DNA from 3 places in the Streptomyces sp. NPDC012474 genome. Region 3 is predicted to be linked to each of the others. Evidence: riboswitches for the same ligand, from Rfam matches in the RefSeq annotation. Region 3 holds a riboswitch; each other region holds the start of a gene.
What was found. Region 3 has a riboswitch for cyclic di-AMP ahead of ACFY9S_RS09900 (NlpC/P60 family protein). Riboswitches for the same ligand answer to the same signal wherever they lie in the genome.
Positions count from the first base shown of each region.

Region 1: linked by a shared signal. The riboswitch ahead of ACFY9S_RS07995 (peptidoglycan DD-metalloendopeptidase family protein) and the one ahead of ACFY9S_RS09900 (NlpC/P60 family protein) in region 3 are both predicted to bind cyclic di-AMP.
Region 2: linked by a shared signal. The riboswitch ahead of ACFY9S_RS33145 (transglycosylase family protein) and the one ahead of ACFY9S_RS09900 (NlpC/P60 family protein) in region 3 are both predicted to bind cyclic di-AMP.

Region 1 is NZ_JBIBEP010000002.1:671,363-679,067, reverse strand. It holds gene lhgO (L-2-hydroxyglutarate oxidase) at 1-752, shown strand, start outside; gene trmB (tRNA (guanosine(46)-N7)-methyltransferase TrmB) at 1,150-2,061, shown strand; gene ACFY9S_RS08005 (PrsW family glutamic-type intramembrane protease) at 2,121-3,467, shown strand; gene ACFY9S_RS08000 (aldo/keto reductase) at 3,543-4,487, opposite strand; gene ACFY9S_RS07995 (peptidoglycan DD-metalloendopeptidase family protein) at 4,677-5,717, opposite strand; cyclic di-AMP (ydaO/yuaA leader) riboswitch at 5,729-5,885, opposite strand; tRNA gene ACFY9S_RS07990 (tRNA-Met) at 6,175-6,248, opposite strand; gene ACFY9S_RS07985 (dihydrofolate reductase family protein) at 6,314-7,444, opposite strand; gene ACFY9S_RS07980 (MarR family transcriptional regulator) at 7,533-7,705, shown strand, end outside.
Region 2 is NZ_JBIBEP010000020.1:45,226-52,930, forward strand. It holds gene ACFY9S_RS33125 (exopolyphosphatase) at 1-820, opposite strand, end outside; gene ACFY9S_RS33130 (DUF501 domain-containing protein) at 817-1,347, opposite strand; gene ACFY9S_RS33135 (septum formation initiator family protein) at 1,395-1,871, opposite strand; gene eno (phosphopyruvate hydratase) at 1,983-3,263, opposite strand; gene ACFY9S_RS33145 (transglycosylase family protein) at 3,535-4,227, opposite strand; cyclic di-AMP (ydaO/yuaA leader) riboswitch at 4,232-4,398, opposite strand; gene ACFY9S_RS33150 (transglycosylase family protein) at 4,627-5,580, opposite strand; gene ACFY9S_RS33155 (cytochrome P450) at 5,702-7,012, opposite strand; gene ACFY9S_RS33160 (nucleoside triphosphate pyrophosphohydrolase) at 7,355-7,705, opposite strand, start outside.
Region 3 is NZ_JBIBEP010000003.1:363,446-371,150, reverse strand. It holds gene ACFY9S_RS09910 (DUF2332 family protein) at 1-804, opposite strand, end outside; gene pcrA (DNA helicase PcrA) at 1,050-3,527, opposite strand; cyclic di-AMP (ydaO/yuaA leader) riboswitch at 3,841-4,013, shown strand; gene ACFY9S_RS09900 (NlpC/P60 family protein) at 4,022-5,203, shown strand; gene ACFY9S_RS09895 (hypothetical protein) at 5,299-6,240, shown strand; gene ACFY9S_RS09890 (hypothetical protein) at 6,218-6,571, opposite strand; gene ACFY9S_RS09885 (NlpC/P60 family protein) at 6,995-7,705, shown strand, end outside.

The DNA of each region.
Region 1 (7,705 bases), on a different contig from region 3:
TCTGCGACTTCGTCGCGGTCGCCCGCCAGCTGGCCCACGGCTCCGGTGCGGAGATCCGCTACGGCACACGGGTCGTGCGCGTCGACCGGCGCCCGGAGCGGGGAGTCGCCGTGCTCACGGCCGCGGGGGACGTCGTACGCGGGCGGGTCCTGGTGAACTGCGCGGGGCTGCAGTGCGACGAGATCGCCCGGCTCACCGGGGACGACCCGGACATGCGGATCGTGCCGTTCCGGGGCGAGTACTATGAGCTGGCCCGGCCGGAGCTGGTGCGCGGCCTGGTCTACCCGGTGCCCGATCCGGCGTTCCCGTTCCTCGGCGTGCACCTCACGCGGGGTATCGACGGAGGCGTCCATGTCGGACCCAACGCGGTGCCGGCCCTGGCCCGCGAGGGCTACGGGTGGGGCACGGTCCGCCCCCGCGAGCTGGGCTCGACCCTGGCCTGGCCCGGCTCCTGGCAGATAGCCCGCCGGCACTGGCGGTACGGGGCGGGTGAGCTGCGGCGCTCCCTGTCCAAGCGGGCCTTCACGCAGGCGGTGGGCAGGCTGCTGCCCGAGGTGTCCGAGGACGACCTCGTCCCGACGGCCGCGGGGGTGCGTGCGCAGGCGGTCCTGCGTGACGGGACCTTGGTCGACGACTTCCTGATCCGCGAGGGCCCACGCACGGTGCACGTCCTGAACGCACCGTCTCCCGCGGCCACGGCGTCCTTGCCGATCGGCCGGGAGGTGGCCCGGAGGGCGTTGAGCGCGCTGTGAGATCTGCAGATCTCGGCGTTGCCGCTGAGGTCAGGGGGCCCTCAACCCGGCGGAACGGGATGCCTCCCCCAAGCTCTCCGAGCAGGAGCCCCCACCGCCCACCCTCCCCCGAGCTCTCGGGACCGCTCGGGCAGAGGGGAACCCCCAGCGCCCTCAGCGGCACGATTGCCCGCAGCCGGGGCGGCACGCACCCGCACCCGCCGTCTTACGCAAGGGGACGTGTCGGGGGGTGTCCTCCCGCAGCGGTTGGCGCGTCAACGGACAGTGAGTCGGTAAGCGACCCCATCGCGCCGTTCCGAGGACGGACACCCCCCGGCGCGGCCCCGACCCACCACCGGTGAGACGCGCCCCACCGGCGGACCGCGCGCCACACTCCAGCCGTAAAATCAGAGGCACTGTGTCTGACTCCGCAAACACCCCCGAAACCCCGAACCCGAGCCCGCCCCCGCACCCGCTCACGAGCCCGCACCCGCTCACGAGCCCGCACCCGGGCCCGGGCCCGGGTCCGCACCCGCACGCCCCCGGTGTCTCCGTCCGGAGCACCCGGGCCAAGGGAGAGCCGCGCTTTCCCGACGGGCCCAAGGCCGACCCCGCCGGGTCGCACTTCGAGCGGCGGATCCGGAGTTTCCAGCCGCGGCGCAGCCGGGTCACCGCCGGTCAGGCGGACGCGCTGCAGCGGCTGTGGCCCAAGTGGGGCCTCGACATCGACGGCAGCCGCACCCTCGACCTGCCGGAGCTGTTCGGCAACGACAACCCCGTCGTCCTCGAGATCGGCTTCGGCATGGGCGAGGCCACCGCCCAGATGGCCGCCGCCGATGCCGCCACGAACATCCTCGCGGTCGACGTGCACACCCCCGGCCAGGGCAATCTCCTCAATCTCGCCGACCACAACGGCCTGTCCAACATCCGTGTCGGCAACGGCGACGCGATCATCCTCCTGCGCGAGATGCTCGCCGAGGACTCCCTCAGCGGCCTCCGCGTCTACTTCCCCGACCCCTGGCCGAAGAAGCGGCACCACAAGCGCAGGATCATCCAGCCCGACTTCCTCACCCTGGCCGCCACCCGCCTCGGGCCGGGCGCGATCGTCCACTGCGCCACCGACTGGGAGCCGTACGCCGAGCAGATGCTCGACGTCCTCACGGCCCACCCCGACTTCGAGAACACGCAGGCGGACGGCGGTTTCGCGCCGCGTCCCGACTTCCGTCCGCTGACCCGTTTCGAGGGCCAGGGACTGGACAAGGGACATGTCGTGAACGACCTCCTCTTCCGTCGCGTACAGCACGTGGACCAGCCCCCCGCCGGCGCCTGACCACCCCTGGCACCTCTTCCGCCTGCGGACAGCGCCCATCCGTCGTTAGGGTCAATGCCGTGGCCACCAGCCCCCCACATCCGTCGTATCCCAGCGGTCCGAGCGAGGGCGCTCCCCTCACGGGCCCGGGCACGGCCGGCTCCCTGCGGCACGCCCACTGGTGGCAGCGCGCCTGGGTGCGCTACGGCGCGCTGAGCACGCTCCTCGCGATATCCGGCCTCGTCATCCTCGCCCTGGTCCGCGAGGAGACCGGCACGGAGGGCTTCCTGGTCGGGCTGGGGCTGGCCGTCCTGCCGGTGCCCCTGCTGATAGCCGCGTTCCGCTGGCTGGACCGGGTGGAACCCGGCCCCTGGCGGAACCTGCTGTTCTGCTTCGCCTGGGGCGCCTGCGCGGCGGCGCTGATAGCGATCGTCGCCAACAGCTTCGCGACGAGATGGATAGCGACGGCGACGGCGGACCCGTCCAGCGCGGACACCCTGGGCGCCACCGTGATAGCCCCGGTGGTCGAGGAGTCGGCCAAGGCGGCGGCCGTCCTCCTGGTCTTCCTCTTCCGGCGGCGGGACTTCACCGGCATCGTCGACGGGGTCGTCATAGCCGGCGTGACGGCCACCGGCTTCGCCTTCACGGAGAACATCCTCTACCTGGGCACGGCCTTCGGCACCGACCAGCTCACCGGCGACACCGGCGTCGCCTCCGTCACGGCGGCCACCTTCTTCGTGCGGATCGTCATGTCGCCGTTCGCGCACCCGCTGTTCACGGTCCTCACCGGCATCGGCTTCGGCGTCTCCGCGCTCTCGGCGGACCGCCGGCTTCTGCGCCGCGTCGCGTTCCCGCTCGGCGGGCTGCTCCTCGCGATGGGCATGCACGCGATGTGGAACGGCTCGTCGGCGTTCGGCGAGTACGGGTTCTTCGCCGTGTACGCGGCGTTCATGGTGCCCATCTTCGGGCTGCTGACGTGGCTGGTGATCTGGACCCGGCAGCGGGAGCTGAAGACCGTACGGGCGGAGCTGCCCGCCTACGCCTCGGCCGGCTGGCTGACCCCTGCCGAGCCGTACGCGCTCGGCTCGATGCGGGCCCGGCGGATCGCCCGCCAGCACGCCCGCCGTCACGTGGGCAGGGCGGCGGCGCGGGAGGTGGCGCGGTACGAGGCGTACGCGACGTCCCTGGCGTTCCTGCGGCACCGGGCCCGGCGTGGCCGCGCCGGGCCCGGCTTCGCCGTACGGGAGCGGGAACTGCTCGGCGAACTGTGGCGGCGCCGGGAGGTGGCCCGACCCGCGCTGGACCACGCGGCGCGGATCACCGCCCCTCCGGTCCCGGTGTCGGCCCCGCCCTGGCCGGTGTACGGGGTGTACGGGTACGACCCACAGCCGACGCCGTACCCCGCGTACAACCCGTACCGCTCCTAGGGGTCCTTTCACCATGCCCGTCCGGGTCGGACGCTCATGGTGAAAGGCCGCCCTCTTAGCTGCCTGTCGTGTCCATCAGGCCGAAGCCTGCGTGAGCCGCCCGATCTCGGTCTCCGACAGCGTCAGCTCGCCGACGCCGGTCAGTGCGGGCAGCTGCTCCACCGTCCGCGCGGAGGCGATCGGCGCCACCACCGTCGGCTGGGCGGCGAGCCAGGCCAGAGCCACGGTGGCCACGGGCGCGTCGTGCGCCGCGGCGATGTCGTCGAGGGCGGCGAGCACCCGTCGCCCCCGCTCGGTCTCCAGGTGCTTGGCCGCGCTCCCCGCCCGCGCGCTCTCGACCGCCGCACCGGCCCGGTACTTGCCCGTGAGGAAGCCGGACGCGAGGGCGAAGTACGGCACGGCGGCCAGGCCGGCCCGCTCGGCGAGATCCTGGAGCTCACCCTCGTAGGTGTCGCGGGATACCAGGTTGTAGTGGGGCTGAAGGGCTACGTACCGGGCGAGCCCTTCGCGGTCGGAGAACTCCAGGGACGCCCGCAGCCGCTCGGCGGAGATGTTGGAGGCGGCGATGTGCCGCACCTTGCCGGCCTTCACGAGGGTGTCGAGCGCGCCGATGATCTCCTCGACGGGCACGTCGGGCTGATCGAAGTGCGTGTAGTACAGGTCGATGTAGTCGGTGCCGAGGCGCCGCAGGGAGGCGTCGGCGGCTGCCGTGATGGTGGCGGCGGACAGGCCGCGGAACTCGGGGTGCTGGCTGACCTTGGTGGCGACGACGACGTCCGCCCGGTTGCCGCGGGACTTCAGCCACTTGCCGAGCACGGTCTCGGACTCACCGCCCTGGTTGCCCTCGACCCAGGCCGAGTAGGAGTCGGCGGTGTCTACGAAGTTGCCGCCGGCGGCGGTGTAGGCGTCGAGGACGGCGAACGACTGGGCCTCGTCGGCGGTCCAGCCGAAGACGTTGCCGCCGAGGGCGAGCGGGAAGACGTCGAGGCCGGAAGGGCCGAGCTTGCGCAGAGAAGTCATACCGCACGTCAACGCCCGTACCGAAGCGGCCCATTCCACGGGGGACGCAAAGACCCTGTGAACACTCCTGCCGCGGCACGACGTTCCGGCACGCGCTCCGGCCCTGCCGTGCACGCCCCGGACATGAGGCGGCCCTGACGTCGGGGGGTCGTCGTCAGGGCCGCCGGTGCTTCAACGGGTGGGTACGGCTTACGGGTTCAGTCCCTTGCCCCGCAGCCACGCCATCGGGTCGATGCCGCTCGTGGAGCCGCCGGAGTGGACCTCCAGGTGAAGGTGGGCCCCGGTGACGTTGCCGGTGGCGCCCACACGGCCGATGACCTCGCCCGTGCTGACCTTCTGGCCGACGCTGACGCCGATGGAGGACTGGTGCGCGTACCAGATCTCGGTGCCGTCATCGAGGGTGAGGACGGTCTTGTAGCCGTACGAGCCGTTCCAGCCGGCCTCGGTGATGGTGCCGCTGTGCACGGCCTTGATCGGCGTGCCCGTGGGGGCGGCGAAGTCCAGGCCCGTGTGGTAGCCGGAGGACCAGTAGGCGCCGGCCTGGCCGAAGCTGGAGGTGATGGTGTACGAGGAGGTCGGCAGGGTGAACTGCTTGGCCAGGGCGGCGAGACGCTCGGCCTCGGCCTTCTTCCTGGCCTCCTCCTCCGCCTTCTTCTTGGCCTCGGCGGCCTTGTCCTTGGCTTCCTTCTCCGCCTTGGCGACCGCTTCCGCGGCGGCCTTCTGGGCGGCGGCCGCGGCGTCCTCGGCGGCCTTGGTCTCGATCTGGTCCTGCTGGTGCTCGACCTGGGCCATGATCCGGGCGCGCAGTGCCTCGCCGGCACCGGCGCCGGAGGTGCCCTTGGTCTGCTCGGTGGCGGCCGCGGCGGTGCCGAGGCTGCTGAGCGGAGTGGCGGAACCTTCGGGGGTGTCGTCGTCCGAGATGAGGGAACCCACCGAGGGCAGGTCCGGGACGGAGATGGACACCGGGGGCTTGCCGGTCTGGGCGCTGGCCATGCCGCCGGCACCCACGGCGGCTATGACGCCGACGCCCAGGACGGTGGAGCTGCGGGCGAGGCCTCCGCCGCGCTGCTTGGTGACACGATGCCGGCCACGGACGGGACGGATGGACTCCTCGGTGGGGTTCCACTCCTGGAACGGGCCCTCTTCGGTGGGCTGATTGCCGTAGCCGAAGGTGTCGGTGTCGCGCTTCGGCGCGAGCGGGGCCGCGGGGGCAGGCCGGTTGGACGCCACGTGGGCGTGCTCCTTTCCTTCCTTCTCGCCTACCGGGTTAGCTGACGGGTTCGGAGCAGGAAGGTCTCCTACGCGCGTATACCGGCCGTGCTTCCACGGTGGTATACGCCCGATTCACCCCAAGTGGTGGTTCCCCGGTTCCCTTTCGGGATTCGGCGCGTGCGCACGGAGCCGCCTTCTGTGACGGCTGGGACGACCGCGCTGCGTTATCGAACGTTAATAGACGCGCGAGGGGTATTCCAGCGATTCCGCTTGATCATTAACCTTTTTCGCGCGGACTTACCTGCCATGACCGGAGTAAATCGGGCGAGTTGACCGCTTCGCAAGTGACTGAGGAGTTTTGACGGGGCGTCAGTTCCCGCGCGGAACGGGGTGGTTCACTCACCGAGCGTAATGGGGTACGGGGGAAATGACCGAGGGCCGGAATCCTTTTTGGATTCCGGCCCTCGGCCTTCAGTAGCGGGGACAGGATTTGAACCTGCGACCTCTGGGTTATGAGCCCAGCGAGCTACCGAGCTGCTCCACCCCGCGTCGTTGTGTCTCCAGTGTACGCCATCCGCGGGACCACTCGTGCACACCCACCGATCGGCCCGTGCTCAGCCCGGTAGGTGGTGGTTCGGGGCCTTGGCCCGCTCCTCGTGCTCGGGGAGGACGACGACCTCCACTCCCCCGGCTGCCAGGACGCCGCTGCCGTCGGCGTCCGTCACGAAGGTGCCGGGCTCACGCCAGGCCGTGACCACGCGCCGTACGCCGGCGTCGAGGATCAGCCGGGCGCAGGGTGCGGGGCGGGAGGCGCGGCGGGCGCACGGCTCCAGGCTGCTGTACACCGTCGCGCCGGGCAGGCGCGGGTCGGCGGGGTCGAGCTTCGCCAGGGCCGCCTCCTCGGCGTGCACGACCGGGTCGCCCGCCTCGCGGGAGTGGCCGCGGGCCAGTTCCGTGCCGTCGGCCGCGACCACGACGGCCCCCACGCTGAACGCCGTGTCCGACGGCGGGCAGCGGTCGGCCAGTTCGCAGGCCAGGGCCAGCCAGTGGTGGTCGGCGGCGGCGGGCAGGGCGCCGGTGCCCGGCGCGGTCGGCTCGTAGCGCATGAGGACCACGTCCTCGATCCGCCGCGACTCCAGCAGCCGGAGCCGGCCGCCCTGGTAGCCGCCGGGGCCGAAGAGGCGGGGCGCCCCCGGGTCGCCCACGAAGAGGGGTGCGAGGACCAGCTGGAGTTCGTCGGCCAGGCCCTGGGTGAGGAGCTGGGTGTGGATCAGGCCGCCGCCCTCGACCATGAGCCGCCGCACGCCCCGGACGTCGTGCAGGTGTGTGAGCAGCCGCCGCCAGTCGAGGTCGGCGCCGAGCGGGACGACATCGGTGGCGAGGCCGAGGGCGCGGGCGCGTTCGGCGCCCCGGTCCGTCGTGTAGAGGACCTTCTCGCCGCCGGTGTGCCAGAAGCGGGCGTCCGGGTCGAGGTCGCCGGAGCCGCTGACCGTGACCTTCAGGGGGTACTCCGGTTTTCCGGCGGCCCGGCGGGCGGCCCGGCGTTCCTCCGAGTTCACCAGGAGCCGCGGGTTGTCCGCGCGGACGGTGCCGGCGCCGATCAGGATGGCGTCGACACCGGCCCGGACCTCGTCGACCCGGTCGAAGTCGGCCGGGCTCGACAGGAGCAGGCGGTCGGGTCCGGTGTCGTCCAAGTAGCCGTCGAGGGAGACGGCGGCGGACAGCAGGACGTACGGGTGAGGCATCGACGCTCCGCGGCTGGTCGGGACGGCGGGACCGACAGGGCCCCAAGGCGGGCTTGGTTCAAGTTTTAAACAAACCTACACTGGGGGCATGACGACTCGCTGGCTCACCCCCGAGGAGCAACGCGCCTGGCGCGCCTACGTCGCCGCCTCGCTGCTCCTGGAGGACGCGATCGACCGGCAGCTCCAGCAGGACGCCGGCATGCCGCACCTGTACTACTCCATCCTGTCCGTCCTGTCGGAGTCCCCGGAGCGGCGGTTGCG
Region 2 (7,705 bases), on a different contig from region 3:
GGCCCGGGTGCATGGAGGGCACGGCCGCGCGCTCGGCGTGGGTGGAGCGCAGCAGCCACTCGGTGATCTCGCGGACCTGCTCGCGGGAGAAGCGGGAGTGGTGGATGGCCTGCGAGTCGTACTCGGGCAGCTCCTGGGCGATCGCCGACACGGTCGTCACCGAACCGGCCAGGCCGACCAGCGTCCGCGCCTCGCGCAGCGGGACCGTCTCCTCGGCGAGGTCGAGCGCGGCCTCGATGTCGGCCCGCATCGCCGCGATCTGCTCCGCGGACGGCGGGTCGCTCACCGCCCCGTCCCTGACCAGGTGCCGCTCGGTCATGCGGACACAGCCGATGTCCACCGAGCGGGCCGCCCGGACCCGGTCGTCGCCCACGACGAACTCGGTCGAGCCGCCCCCGATGTCCACCACCAGGTAGGGCTTCGGGAGGTGGTCGTCCCCCGCGAGCTCCTTGGTGGCGCCGGTGAAGGAGAACGCCGCCTCCTGGTCCCCGGAGATCACCTCGGGTTCGACGCCCAGGATGTCCAGCACACCGCGCACGAACTCGTCCCGGTTCTCGGCGTCCCGGGAGGCCGAGGTCGCCACGAACCGCAGCCGCTCCGCCCCGTGCTCCTTGATGATCCCGGCGTACTCGTGGCACGCCGCGAAGGTCCGCTGCAGCGCCTCGGGAGCGAGCCGGCCGGTCCGGTCCACGCCCTGCCCGAGCCGCACGATCGTCATCCGGCGGTCCAGGTCGACCAGCTCACCGGTGGCCGGGTCCGCGTCCGCGACCAGCAGGCGGATGGAGTTCGTACCGCAGTCCACGGCGGCGACACGGGTCACTGGGCGTCCTCCTCGGCGGTCGTCACGCACGGCCCCTTGCGCCACCACTCGGGCAGCATCGCGATCGCCTCGTCCCCGAGCGGATTCACCCCCGGGCCCGCGGCGAGCGAGTGCCCCACCAGCACGTGCAGGCACTTCACCCGGTCCGGCATGCCGCCCGCGCTCGGGAAGTTCTTCAGCTCCTCGATCTCGTCGCGCCGCCGGATGTAGTCCTCGTGCGCGGCCCGGTACGCCGCCGCCAGTTCCGGATCCGAGGCCAGCCGCTCGGTCATCTCCTTCATCACGCCGTTGGCCTCCAGCGTGCCGATCGCCGAGGCGGCGCGCGGGCACGTCAGGTAGTACAGCGTGGGGAACGGCGTCCCGTCCGGCAGCCGCGGGGCCGTCTCGACGACGTCCGGCTGTCCGCACGGGCAGCGGTGGGCGATCGCGCGCAGACCGCGCGGGGGCCGGCCGAGCTGCTGCTTGAAGGCCTCGACGTCCGCGTCGGTGGGCTCGGTGCGCGGGGTGGTCGGCGGGGGCGTTTCCATGACTGTCTTCAGGCTGTCTTTCTCTGATCGCCGGCTGGGAGGTCAGGTCACTGGCCGGAGGCGTCGGACTTGTCGACGCCGTCCCAGACGTTGGAGTACCAAGGGCGGTCCGCCGCCCCCAGGTCGGTGCGCGACTGCTTCGCCGCGTGCGGGTCGATGACGATGAAGCCCGTCTCCCCCGGCATGACGTAGTGCAACCGCTTCCGGATCTGCTGCTCGGCGTACGCGTCGTCCTGCCAGCGCGCCTTCAGATCGCGCAGCCGTTCGACGCGCTCACGGGCCTGCCGCTGTTCGCGCTGGAGGTCGTCGATCTCCGCGCGCTGCGAGACGTACTCCCGCATCGGGTAGGCCAGGGCCACGATCAGCGAGCACATCACCAGCGCGAGCAGCGCCGCCCGGCCGGTCAGCCGCGAGCGGCGGGCCTGACGCTTGGTCTGGGAGCGGTAGACCCGGGCCGCGGTCTGCTCGCCGAGCAACCGGATCCTGGTCGCGGTGGAGAACCGGTCCCGGTCCTTCACGGCCATGTGTCCGCCTCCGCTCCACCGTCATACGCGCGTACGTCCCCGGACACGGTACGGGACCGGGTACGGGGACGTACGTACGACGCTGCCTCTTACGGGTCGGGCCTTTCGCGGTCAGCCCTTGAAGCGCGGGAACGCGCTGCGGCCGGCGTAGACCGCGGCGTCGTCGAGGATCTCCTCGATGCGCAGCAGCTGGTTGTACTTGGCGACGCGCTCGGAGCGGGCCGGGGCGCCGGTCTTGATCTGGCCGCAGTTGGTGGCGACGGCCAGGTCGGCGATCGTGACGTCCTCGGTCTCGCCGGAGCGGTGGGACATCATGCACTTGAAGCCGTTGCGCTGGGCCAGCTCGACGGCGTCCAGGGTCTCGGTCAGCGATCCGATCTGGTTGACCTTGACCAGGAGCGCGTTGGCCGCGCCCTCCTCGATGCCGCGGGCGAGGCGCTCGGGGTTGGTGACGAACAGGTCGTCACCGACGATCTGGACCTTGTCGCCGAGCTTGTCGGTCAGGGCCTTCCAGCCGTCCCAGTCGTCCTCGAACAGCGGGTCCTCGATGGAGACGAGCGGGTACGCGTCGACGAGCTCCGCGTAGTACTCGGTCATCTCGGCCGCCGAGCGCTCCTTGCCCTCGAAGGTGTAGACGCCGTCCTTGTAGAACTCGGACGCGGCGACGTCGAGCGCCAGGGCGATCTGCTCGCCGGGGGTGTAACCGGCTTCCTTCACGGCCTCGAGGATGAGGTCGAGGGCCTCGCGGTTGGAGCCGAGGTTCGGGGCGAAGCCGCCCTCGTCGCCGAGGCCGGTGGCCAGGCCCTTCGACTTCAGGACCTTCTTCAGCGTGTGGTAGACCTCGGCGCCCCAGCGCAGGGCCTCGGAGAAGGACTCCGCGCCGATCGGGGCGATCATGAACTCCTGGATGTCCACGTTGGAGTCGGCGTGCGAGCCGCCGTTCAGGATGTTCATCATCGGCACCGGAAGCAGGTGCGCGTTGGGGCCGCCCAGGTAGCGGAACAGCGGCAGGTCGCTGGCCTCGGAGGCGGCGTGGGCGACGGCGAGGGAGACGCCGAGGATGGCGTTGGCGCCGAGGGAGCCCTTGTTGTCGGTGGCGTCCAGGTCGAACATGGCCTGGTCGATCAGGCGCTGCTCGGTGGCGTCGTAGCCGACCAGCTCCGGACCGATCTGCTCGATGACCGCGAGGACGGCTTTCTCCACGCCCTTGCCGAGGTAGCGGTTCGAGTCGCCGTCGCGGAGCTCGATGGCCTCGAAGGCGCCCGTGGAGGCGCCGGACGGGACGGCGGCACGACCCGTGCTGCCGTCGTCGAGGCCGACCTCGACCTCGACCGTGGGGTTGCCTCGGGAGTCCAGGATTTCCCGGGCTACGACGACGTCGATGGACGGCACGAGCATCTCCTTCTTATGTGACGCGGGTACGCGGGTCGCGTGGACCCGGCGAGGTGCGGGCCGTGGTGGCTCGCGACATGAGCCTAACCGGCTCCGGCCGATCGGCCACCGGGTCGCCCACCCCATGGACAGAACCGAGAGCAAATTGTTTCCGAACGGAACAAAGCCGGTTCGCGAAGTCGGGCAGAAAAAACCCCGCTCCGGCGCGTACGGGGGATGACGCACCGGAGCGGGGAGCCCGTGGCCCTGGGCGGGCCGGTTGGGCCGCTGCCTACTTCAGGTGCAGCTGCTGGCCCACGTAGATGAGGTTGGCATCGTCGATGATGTCCTTGTTCAGCTGGTACAGCTTCTCCCAGCCGCCCTTGACCTTCTGGTCCGCGGCGATCGAGCTGAGGGTGTCGCCCTTGACGACCTTGTACTCGCCGTCGCCCTTCTTGACCTTCTTGCCGGTCGGGGTGGTGACGGTCTTCTTGGCGGCCGGACGCTCGTCGGAGCGGGAGGCGGGCTGCTGCTCGCTCTGGCGGGTCTCGGTGCTCTGCTGGCTCTGCGAGGAGCTGCCGGAGTCGTCGGCGGAGCCGCCGCCGGTGTAGCCGGCGCTCGACAGGCCCTTGCCGCAGACCGGCCAGGCGCCCTTGCCCTGGCCCGCGAGGACCTTCTCGGCGATCTCGATCTGCTGGGCCTTGGTGGCCTGGTCGGCGGTGGAGGCGTACTTGCTGCCCCCGTAGCCGGACCAGGTGGAGGCGGAGAACTGCAGACCGCCGTAGTAGCCGTTGCCGGTGTTGATGGACCAGTTGCCGCCGGACTCGCACTGGGCGACGGCGTCCCACTCGGAGGCGGTGGCGGCGGAAGCGTTGCCGGCCGCCATCAGCGGGGCGGCGACGGCGGCACCGGTGACACCGGCGATGGCGATGACCCGAGAGGCCTTGGACGGACGGCGGTGCGTGCCCTTGCCGGAAAACAGCATGGAGAGATCCCCTCACCGACGCCTGCGAGGTGAGCTGTCGGGTTCGGGCCGGTTGAGTTGCCCGGCCGCGCCCCTCCCGGGACACGGCTTCACCCCAAGCCCTTCCGGCACAACCGGCCGGTCGGGCACTTACCTTGGGTCCCCCGCTCCTGCCTACGGCGCTTGACGCGACGACTGTTCCCGTACGGCCGCTGGCAGGATTCGGCGTTGCGGCAGCCGGGGCTCGCGGTGACGAGCGGTCACGACCGTAGACACGCGATCCACGGAATTTCAAAGACGATCAGGGCTTCTGAGATCTATCTCTCACCGGGCTTATACGGGACATTCGGCGCGAAAGGTGACGTGAACTCACCCGGTTTCGCGGTGAGTTCGTCCCCCGTTTCCGCACTGCCCGAACAGCTACCTCTCGTCCGCTTCGCCCTCGACCGTGAGCGCCTGACCGGGGTGGATGAGGTTCGGGTCGGTGCCGACCGCGTTCTCGTTGCCCTCGTAGAGCGCGTGCCATCCGCCGCTGACCCGAAGGGCGTCGGCGATGGACCAGAGACTGTCGCCGACACCCACGATGTAGGCACCTTCGGACGCGTAGCCGGAACTCTCGTCGGCGGACCCGGAGTGACGCCCCGTGGACTTCTCCGTACGGTCACCCTCGGGCGCGCGGGTTTCCTCCGCGCTGGGACCGCGATGGCGGCCGGAGCCGGTGCCGGACGACGCCGAGGAGTCGTCACCCTGCCGCGAGTCGCCCGACTTGCCGTCCTCGGAGGTGGCCGACGGAGAGCCCTCGGGCTGCCGGTCCTGCGACGAGCCCTCGGATTCGGGCGACTTGTCGCTCTTGGCGGTTTCGTCCTTCGAAGGCGACGACGCCTCGGGCGACGGAGATGAAGAAGGACCCTCAGAAGGGGATGAACCCAGCGAATCGAGCAATCCGGGTGAGTCCACCTCGCCGGATGATTCGGACGAGCCGGATGATTCCGATCCCTTGCCCTGCTCGAGCCCCGAGAGCAGCCCGCAGGTACGCCACGCGCCGACCCCCTGGCCGGCGAGGATTCTCTCGGCCACGGCTATCTGCTGGGAGCGGCTGGCCAGATCGGCGCTCGCGGCGTAGTCGAGGCCGCCGTGCTTCTCCCAGTCCTCCTGGGACAACTGCAGGCCGCCGTAGTAGCCGTTGCCGCTGTTCTGGCTCCAGGCGCCGCCGGTCTCGCAGTCCGCGACCCGGTCCCAGGTCGTGCCGTCGGCCGCGCTGGCACCGGATGCCCCGAGGAGCGGGATCGCGATGGCGGAGCCGGTCACTCCGGCCGCCACGAGGAGAGCCGGAGCCTGGCGGGGGCGGCGGTGCCGACCGTTCCCGGAGAGCATACGGAGACCTTTCGCGAGACAGCAGTGACCGAGGCGGCGTGATTCCCCGCCGCGTTGATGGGTGAACGTATCGGCAGTCGATCACTTGTCACAAGTTCATGCCGCGCAGATCACGTGAAGATCACAGGTCTGATGTTTCGTCACTTCCGGAAGGCGCGAACTCCACCGGCAGGGTGCGCAGCCCTCGCATGATGAGGCCGCCACGCCATCTGAGCTCGGCCGGATCCGCCGCGAGCCGGAGGTCCGGGAGGCGGGTCAGGAGCGTGGCGAGCGCGGTCTGGCCCTCCAGCCGGGCGAGCGGCGCTCCGAGGCAGTAGTGGATGCCGTGGCCGTACCCGAGGTGCTGGTTGTCGCGGCGGGAGAGGTCCAGCGCGTCCGGATCGGCGAACCGCTCCGGGTCGCGGTCCGCGGCGGCCAGGACCACCAGGACGGGGTCGCCCGCCTCGATGCGCTGCCCGGCGAGGGTGAGCGGCTGCGTGGCGAAGCGCCAGGTGGCGAGTTCGACGGGGCCGTCGTAGCGCAGGAGTTCCTCGACGCCGGTCTCCAGGAGGCCGGTCTCCCCGGCGGCGAGGGACGCCTGGAGCCGTGCGCGCTGCCCGGGGTGGGTGAGCAGGGCGTAGGTGCCGTTGCCGATCAGGTTCACGGTGGTCTCGAAACCGGCGAACAGCAGGATGAAAGCCATGGCCGCCACCTCGTTCTCGGTGAGGTGCTCGCCATGGTCGGAGGCGCGGATGAGACCGGAGATGAGGTCCTCGCCGGGAGCGGGCTCGGCGGGAAGCACCTCGCGCTTGCGGTGGATGAGGTCGGCGAGGTAGCCGCGCATCTTCTTCACGGACCGCGCCACACCGCCCCGGGGCCCGCCCTGGTGGCGGATCATCATGCCCGCCCAGTCGCGGAAGTCGTCCTGGTCCTCCCGCGGGACGCCGAGCAGGTCGCAGATGGCGTAGATGGGGAGCGGGAAGGCGAACTCGTGGATCAGGTCGGCGGATCCCTTCCGCGCGAACCCGTCGATGAGGGTGTCGGTGAGCTCCTGTACCCGTGGCGCGAACTCGGCGACCCGGCGCGGGGTGAACGCCCTGGACACCAGCCGGCGCAGCCGGGTGTGGTCCGGCGGGTCGATGTTGAGCAGATGCGTCATCAGCTCGGCCTTGCGCTCCCCCGGGATCCCGGTCTTGCCCTTGGCGTGCGCCGGTTCGTCGTGATGCGCGGGGTTCTTGGAGAGCCGGCTGTCGGCAAGTGCCTGCTTGGCATCGGCGTAGCGCGTGACCAGCCAGGCCTCCACACCGCTGGGGAGCCGCGTCCGGTGGACGGGGCTGTGCTCGCGGAGCCAGGCGTAGGCCGGGTAGGGGTCGCTCGCGAACTCCCAGGTGAAGAGGTCGGGAGCGGTCGCGGGTGTGCTGGGCTGGGGCTGGCTCTGGGGCTGGTCGGTCACGTCTCGACCGTATCCGGCTTATGGGAGCGCGCTTGCCTCCGTTTCGGCTGGGCTCGGGTCCGCTGCCATCGTTCCGGCTTCCGGCTTCCGGCTTCCGGCTCCGGCTTCGGCTTCCGGCTCCGGCTTTCGACTTCAGCTTCCGCGTCCGGCCTCCGACGTCAGACGATCGACGTCTGGCTTCCGACATCCGGCCTCCGGCTCCGGATTCCGACGTCCGGCTCCGGCTCTGGCTGCCGGCCTCCGGATTCCGACGTCCGGCTCCGGCTCTGGCTCCGGCTGCCGGGTTCCGGCGCCGGCTTCCGACATCCGGCCTCCGAGAGCCCCGTCTCCTCCCCCGGCCGCTCAGCCCTCGGCATTCCTGATCGCGTCCCGGTAGGCGCGGGCCGCCGCTCTCAGTGCCGCCTCCGGGTCGACGCCCTCCGACTCGGCGCGGACCGCCAGGGCCAGGAGCTCGTAGCCGATGCCTCCGGCGGGTGGGAGCGGTACGTCCAGGTTCGCCGTGCGGGCGCGGGAGGCCAGCTTGGCGGCGAGGGCCAGGCCGGGCTGGCCGAGGGGTATGCCCTCGGTGATCGAGGTCCGCTGCTTCTCGACCGCCTTGGTGCGCAGCCAGTGCTCCTTGACCTCCTCGGGGGTCGTGGCCGTCGCGTCACCGAAGACGTGCGGGTGGCGGTGGATCAGCTTGGCGACGATGCC
Region 3 (7,705 bases):
GAAGCGCGACAGCGCCCACGTCGTGGTGACGACAGGCAGAGCGTCGGCGGGCACACGGGCGAAAGCCTCGGGCAGCACCTCGACGGCGTCACCTCGCAGCAGCAGCGGAGGGACTGTCGCCGACAACGCCATCTCCGCGTCGAGCCTTGCGGCCTGCTCCGGATGACCGGACGCGTCCGGCCACAGGCAGGCGCGCAACCATCGGGCGTGGTCAGCGTCGGTCACGTCGACCGGATCGAGGTCGATGCCGACCCGGGCGACGACCTCGGGCAGGGCCCGGGTCGGGACGGGCCGGTCTCCCACGGTCGAAGACGTCATCTGCACGGGAGATGACGGGTCTCCCAGCGATTGTCCGTTGCTGTACGTGATGCCGACGCGATCGACATTGAGGTTGAGTCCAGCCGAGCAGCCCACGTCGATCAGCCCCACCGCATGCGCGCCCACCCGGCGCGCAGCCTCGGCGATGGCCGGATACAGCACGGCGCAGCGTCCGGTCTCGTTGGTCCGCGTCTGCCGGTGCGCGGCGGTGGCCACGACGGAGTCGGTCATGCGCAGCAGCGTGTCGATCGCCGCGGCGGCGGCAGCGTCGCCGTCCGCGGCGGCATAGGCCGCGGCGAGTGCCGGGGCGCGTCCGGCGAGGGCGAGGTCGTGCAGCGCGGCAAGGATCAAGGCGGGGTGCCGCTTGCGCGCGGGCGCCGCCTCGATGGCACGCAGGGCCTCGTCGGATTCACTCAGGGCGACGGCGACACGCTCGTACAGCGGCGACCTTTCGGCGGCCTCGACCTCACCGAAGTGTCGGTACACCTGAGCGAGTGTGCGGGCTCTGCCCACGGGCAGGGCTCTTTCTGCGGTCGGCCTGGGCATCCGACGATCCTAGCCATCCGCAGGGAACCCCGTGAACGTCCTCCACGAGCCGGCAGACGAAGGGCGGTGACGGAATCCGCGCACGCCGACTTCGCGAAGCAGGATCCGGACTCAGCTGTTCGACGTCGTGGTCGCGCAGGGCGGTGACGACTTCCCGGGCCGTCCCGGGGGCTCATCTCACGGCACTACAGCTTCTCCACCGGCGCGTACCGCAGCAGCAGCCGCTTCGGCTTGGCCTCGCCGAAGTCGATCGTCGCCTCGGCGTTCCCGCCCGTGCCCTTGACCGCGACGACGGTTCCGAGCCCGAACTGGTCGTGTGTGACGCGGTCGCCGACCGCCAGTGCCACGACCGGCTTCTCGGCGCTGCGGCGCGTGGCGAAACCGGAGGCGCCCGAGGCCGACGAGCGCGAACGCGACGAGGACAGCGAGGCCGCCACCGCCGAGACCGGCCCGGAGGACGCGGGCGCGGTCGCCCCGGTCCGCTTCCACTCCACGTGAGCCGGCGGGATCTCCTCCAGGAACCGGGAGGGCGGGTTGTACGACGGCTGGCCCCAGGCGCTGCGCAGGGTTGACCGCGTCAGATACAGCCGCTCCCGCGCGCGGGTGATGCCGACGTAGGCCAGGCGCCGTTCCTCCTCCAGCTCCTTGGCCTGCCCGAGGGCGCGCATGTGCGGGAAGACGCCGTCCTCCATACCGGTCAGGAAGACGACCGGGAACTCCAGGCCCTTGGCGGTGTGCAGGGTCATCAGGGTGATGACGCCGTCGCCGTCCTCCTCGTCGGGGATCTGGTCGGAGTCGGCGACCAGCGCGACCTGCTCCAGGAAGTCCGAGAGGGTGGTCTGCTCGTCCTCGCCGCGCTCCTGCTCGAATTCCATGGCGACGGCGGCGAGTTCCTGGAGGTTCTCGATCCGGGTCTCGTCCTGCGGGTCGGTGGAGGCCTGCAGCTCGGCGAGGTATCCGGTGCGCTCCAGCACTGCTTCCAGAACCGTGGCCGGTCCGGCGCCGGACTCGACGACCGTGCGGAGGTCCTCCATCAGCGTGTTGAACCGCTTGACGGCGTTGGTGGAGCGCGCGGCCATGCCGTACGCCTCGTCGACGCGCTTGAGCGCCTGCGGGAAGCTGATCTTCTCCCGCTGGGACAGGGCGTCGATCATCGCCTCGGCCCGGTCGCCGATGCCCCGCTTGGGGACGTTGAGGATCCGGCGCAGCGGCACGGAGTCCTCCGGGTTGGCCAGGACGCGCAGGTAGGCCAGGACGTCCCGGACCTCCTTGCGCTCGTAGAAGCGGACGCCACCGACGACCTTGTAGGGCAGGCCGACGCGGATGAAGACCTCTTCGAAGACACGGGACTGGGCGTTGGTCCGGTAGAAGACGGCGACGTCGCCGGCCTTGGCCTCGCCGGCGTCCGTGAGGCGGTCTATCTCGTCGGCGACGAACTGCGCCTCGTCGTGCTCGGTGTCGGCGACGTAGCCGGTGATCCGGGCACCGGAGCCGGCCTTGGTCCACAGGTTCTTGGGACGGCGGGACTCGTTGCGCTCGATGACCGCGTTGGCGGCGCTGAGGATCGTCTGCGTGGAGCGGTAGTTCTGTTCGAGCAGGATGGTCGTCGCGTCCGGGTAGTCCTCCTCGAACTGGAGGATGTTGCGGATCGTCGCGCCGCGGAAGGCGTAGATCGACTGGTCGGCGTCGCCCACGACACACAGCTCGGCGGGCGGGACCTCGGCCTCGGGCGGCACGTCGACGGGGTGCTCGGACGTGCCGACCAGCTCGCGGACCAGGGCGTACTGGGCGTGGTTGGTGTCCTGGTACTCGTCGACCAGCACGTGCCGGAAGCGGCGGCGGTAGTGCTCGGCCACGTCCGGGAAGGCGCGCAGGAGATTGACCGTCGTCATGATCAGGTCGTCGAAGTCGAGGGCGTTCGCCTCGCGCAGCCGCGACTGGTACATGGCGTAGGCCTGGGCGAGGGTCTTCTCGAAGCCGTCGCCGGCCTGGGCGGCGAAGTCCTCCTCGTCGATCAGCTCGTTCTTCAGGTTGCTGATCTTGGCGCTGAAGGACTTCGGCGGGAAGCGCTTGGGGTCGAGGTCCAGGTCGCGGCAGACCAGGGCCATCAGGCGCTTGGAATCGGCGGCGTCGTAGATCGAGAAGCTCGACGTGAAGCCGAGCTTCTTGCTCTCGCGGCGGAGGATGCGCACGCACGCGCTGTGGAACGTCATGACCCACATGGCGTTCGCGCGCGGGCCGACGAGCTGCTCGACGCGTTCCTTCATCTCGCCGGCGGCCTTGTTGGTGAAGGTGATCGCGAGGATCTGGCCCGGGTGCACGCCGCGCTCGGCGAGCAGGTGGGCGATGCGGTGCGTGAGCACCCGGGTCTTGCCGGAACCGGCACCGGCCACGATGAGCAGGGGGGAGCCGGAGTGGACGACGGCGGCGCGCTGGTTGTCGTTCAGACCCTCCAGGAGCGCGGCGGTGTCCACCGGGGGGCGCGGGGCGCCGTCCCGGTAGTAGGCGTCCCGGTCCGGGGGTGCGTCGAACTTCCCGCCGAACAGATCGTCCGGAATCGGCTCCGGTACGTGATCGTCCTCGGGTGGCGGCGGGGGCTCGTCCGCGGGGCCCCGCTGGGCCTGGAGGTTCGCCAGGAAGCTGTCGTCAAAGAGGCTGCTCATCGCTCTCCGAGTCTAGGGCGCCCCACTGACAGCCCGCCGCCGCCCTGAGAACATCGCCGGGCGCCCGGGCCCCACCGACCGGCCGACGGCGCGTTGTCGCCCTCCATGACGGCTTGATCACGCCCCGCTACACACTTCGTAATTGCGGACAAAGCGTGACCAGGCCGCCCCGATCGTTCACTCTCGGCAACACTCATGACCAAGGTCACGAAAATGTATCGGGCATATCACCCATCAACCTTCACAGGGGCCACACGAGTTGGCTACCGTGCGACCAGGCCGCATGACCCCCACCGGCGAACGTCGCCGGGCCGCGCGGCCTCCGCCGAGTCCGGTGTGCCGCAGCGGCAGCCGGAGCCGGGGACCCAACCGTGAACCTGGGGTGAATCGGCCCGACTCCCTGTGCGGAGACGGCCGTAGGGCAAACCTTCCGAACCACCCGCCCGAACCCGACAGCTAACCCGGTAGGCGGAACATGGAAGGAGTCGCCTCCCTTGGCGTCGCACCGCAAGTCGCGTCCTACGGGTACGCGCGTGGCAGGCATACGGACCCCCGCCCTCGCAACGGCGGCCCTCACCTCCGTGGCCCTGCTGTCCCAGTCGGCCAACGCCGCCCCCGAGGCCGACGACAAGCCCAGCCTGGAGGAAGTCGAGAAGAAGGTCGACGACCTGTACCGCCAGGCGGGGTCGGCGACCGAGAAGTACAACGCGGCCAAGGAGAAGACGGCGAAGGAGCGCAAGCGCGCCGACGCCCTCATCGACGACGTCGCGAAGCGCACCCAGAAGCTCAACGAGGCGCGCGAGCAGCTGGGGTCCTTCGCCTCCGCCCAGTACCGCACCGGTGCCGCCGCCCCGGACACGGCGACGTTCCTGCTCGCGGACACCCCGCAGGACTACTTCGACCAGACCCAGCTGATGGACCGGATGACCGGTCGTCAGAAGGTCGCGGTCGACGACTACGTCACGCAGCAGTCCGAGACGATGAAGAAGCGCCAGGAGGCCACCGAGAGCCTCGAGACGCTCACCGAGTCGCAGGGCGCCCTGAAGACCGCCAAGGCGACCGTCCAGCGCAAGCTCGCCGACGCGCGCGAGCTGATGTCGAAGCTGACCGCCGAGGAGAAGGCCCGGCTCGCGGCGATCGAGAAGGAGAAGCGCGAGGAGGCCGCCCGCAAGGCCGACGAGCTCGCCCGGCAGCAGGCCGCCGCCCAGCAGCAGGCGCAGGACGAGGCCGCTCGGCAGCAGGACAGCGGATCCTCGTCGTCGGGTTCGGCGGGCTCCGGCTCGTCCTCTGCGACGGCCCCGGCCGACTCCTCTTACGCCACCAAGGCCGACAAGGCGCTCGCCTTCGCCCGTGCCCAGATCGGCAAGCCGTACGTGTGGGGCGCCGTCGGCCCCGGCTCCTACGACTGCTCCGGCCTCACCCAGGCCGCGTGGAAGGCCGCGGGCGTCACCCTGCCGCGCACCACCTACGACCAGGTGAACGCCGGCACCACGGTCCCGCTCTCCCAGGCCCGTCCCGGTGACCTGGTCTTCTTCTACGACGACGTCACCCACGTCGGGATCTACATCGGCAACGGCATGATGATCCACGCCCCGAAGCCCGGCACGTACGTGCGCGAGGAGTCGGTCTACTACGACGGCGAGTCGGCCATCCACAGCGTGGTGCGGCCGGCCTGAGAGGCCTCGTCACACTTCTTGAGAGGCAACACCTTTGAGGGGCACGCGCGCGTGCCCCTCTCTGAACGAGTGCGGCGCTCTCTAGCATCGGCGCTATGTCCGGTCCCTCCCCGTTTGCCACCTGGTGGTCGACGTATGCGCTGGCGACCGGCATCGTGTCGGTCGGTCTCGACTCAGCGGGGTACGAAACCCTTTCCCGCATCGCCCTCGCCCTGGCCTGCGCGGCCTGGCTGGCGGCGGCCACGGGTCTCGTCCAGCGGGCACACGGCGGATGGCGGGCGGAGACGCCGGCCGCGCTCACGGCCGTGGCGGCGACCGCCGTCCTGGGTACCGGCTTCTCCGCGGCGGGCCGGCAGTCCCTCGCCGAGGCACTGCTGGCTCTCGCGATGCTGCTCTGGGCGGTACTGCTCACCGCGGAGGCCGGGGGGCGGCGCGGCACGGTGTTCCTGCGCTGTGTGGCCACCCAGGGGCTCGCGGTGCTCGGCGCCACGCTCGCCGCGGCCGACACGTCGCCCTGGCTCGCCCACGCGGCCCTGGTGCTGTTCTGGCTGGGCCTCGCGCTCTACGGCTTCGCCCTCTTCCGCTTCCAGCCCCGGCAGGTGGAGGAGGGGCGCGGCGACCACTGGCTCGCGGCCGGCGCCCTCGCCGTCTCCGCACTGGCGGGGGCGAAACTCCTCAGCGCCGACAGCGCGCGCCTGTATCTGTGGAACGAGGAGAACGCCGACGCGCTGCGCACGACGGCCGTCACGCTGCTCGTGCTCGCGCTGATCGCCTGCGTCGCCCTGCTCCTCGCCGAGCTCTTCTGGCCCCGCCACCACTACGACGCGCGGCGCTGGGCGACCGTGTTCGCCGCGGTCGTGACGGCCGCGGCCGCCCTGGCGGTCGCCGCCGCCCTGGACGTCCCCTGGCTCGACGCCGCCGGGGAGGTGCTGCTGTGGATGGCGGTGGCGGCGTGGCTCGGGTGCACCGCCTGGGCGATCACCTCGGCCCGGACCGGCGCCCGGCGCTCCGGGGTCAGGTCCAGAGCACGGCGATGAAGATGTTCGCCGTGGTCAGCAGACCGACCAGGCCGAAGAGGCCCTTGTCCACCTTCTCGTCGTCCCGCTTCACGTACACCAGGCCGAGGATCACGATCAGCAGGGCCAGCTTCACGCCGATCTTGATGTTGTTCACGGACTGGTCGTCGGCCTGGTTGAGGCCGACCAGGATCACACCGGTGACCAGCATCGTGAGCGCGCCGTGCAGCATCGCGGGGGTGTAGCGGGCGCTGCCCTCGCCCATCGCCTTCATCTGGGTGAGGAAGCCGCCCAGGAGCGAGGCGATGCCGATGATGTGGAGGCCGACGAAGAGGTGGATGAGTACGTCCATGAGGCCGGAGCCTAATCAGGGTCCCGAGACCGCCCGACACCGGCCCAGTGATGCACATATGCACCCCATAGCACCCGATCACGGTCACTCGCTCACGATTCGGCGCATCGATCATCACGCTGAGTTAAGTCGACGGCGTCCAGGCCGGACCACGGTCGCATACGGTCACCGCCGGTCCTCTCAAGACACTTCCGCACACCTGCCACCGGCCCGTCACGGCGACGCCTAGCGTCCTCCACCAGGTGCCCGGCTCCCCACCGCCGCCCGGGCCAGGGGCGGCAGTCGGACACCACCGCCGAAGAGGTCCGGCGGCGATCCGCTCCCCCTGTGCGGGCCGTCGCCGGACCGCGCAGGCCGCCCGTCCGCTCCCCCCGGGCGCCCGCATGCACCCCTCGGCGGTCGAGGAAAGGACGTGGCCTCCAGGTGGCAGCGCACCGCAAGCCCCGACAGCGCTCGACGGGTGCCGGCACGGCCCGTACGGCCGCCACGATCGCCCTCGCGAGCGCGGCGACGGCGACGGGCTTCGACGGAACCGGGCACGCCGAACCACAGCTCACCCCCGGCCAGGTCAAGGCCAAGGTGGACAAGCTGTACCAGGAGGCGGAGGTCGCCACCGAGAAGTACAACGGCGCGAAGGAGAAGGCCGAAGCGGCCGGGCAGCGGCTGAAGAACCTCCAGGACCAGGCGGCGCGCAAGGAGGAGCGGCTCAACTCCGCCCGTGACGCCCTGGGTTCGGTCGCCGCCGCGCAGTACCGCGCCGGCGGCCTCGACCCCGCGGTGCAGCTCGCCCTCTCCGACGATCCCGACCGGTACCTCGACAACGCCGAGTTCGTCGAGCGGGCCGGCAGCCGGCAGAACGCCGCCGTCGCGGGTGTACGCAAGCAGTTGCGGGAGATCGAGCAACTGCGCGGGGCCGCCCACATCGAGCTGACGTCCCTGAAGTCACGCCGGGCGGAGCTGAAGCAGCACAAGAAGACGATCACCGGCAAGCTGGGCTCGGCACGGCAGTTGCTCTCCGGGCTCGGCCCGCAGGAACGTTCCCTGCAGGACGCGTCGCGGGACCGCGCCTCGCGCTCGACGGGCGCACGGGACACCCTCGGGGCCCCCGGCTCCGCCTCGTCCCAGGCGACCGGC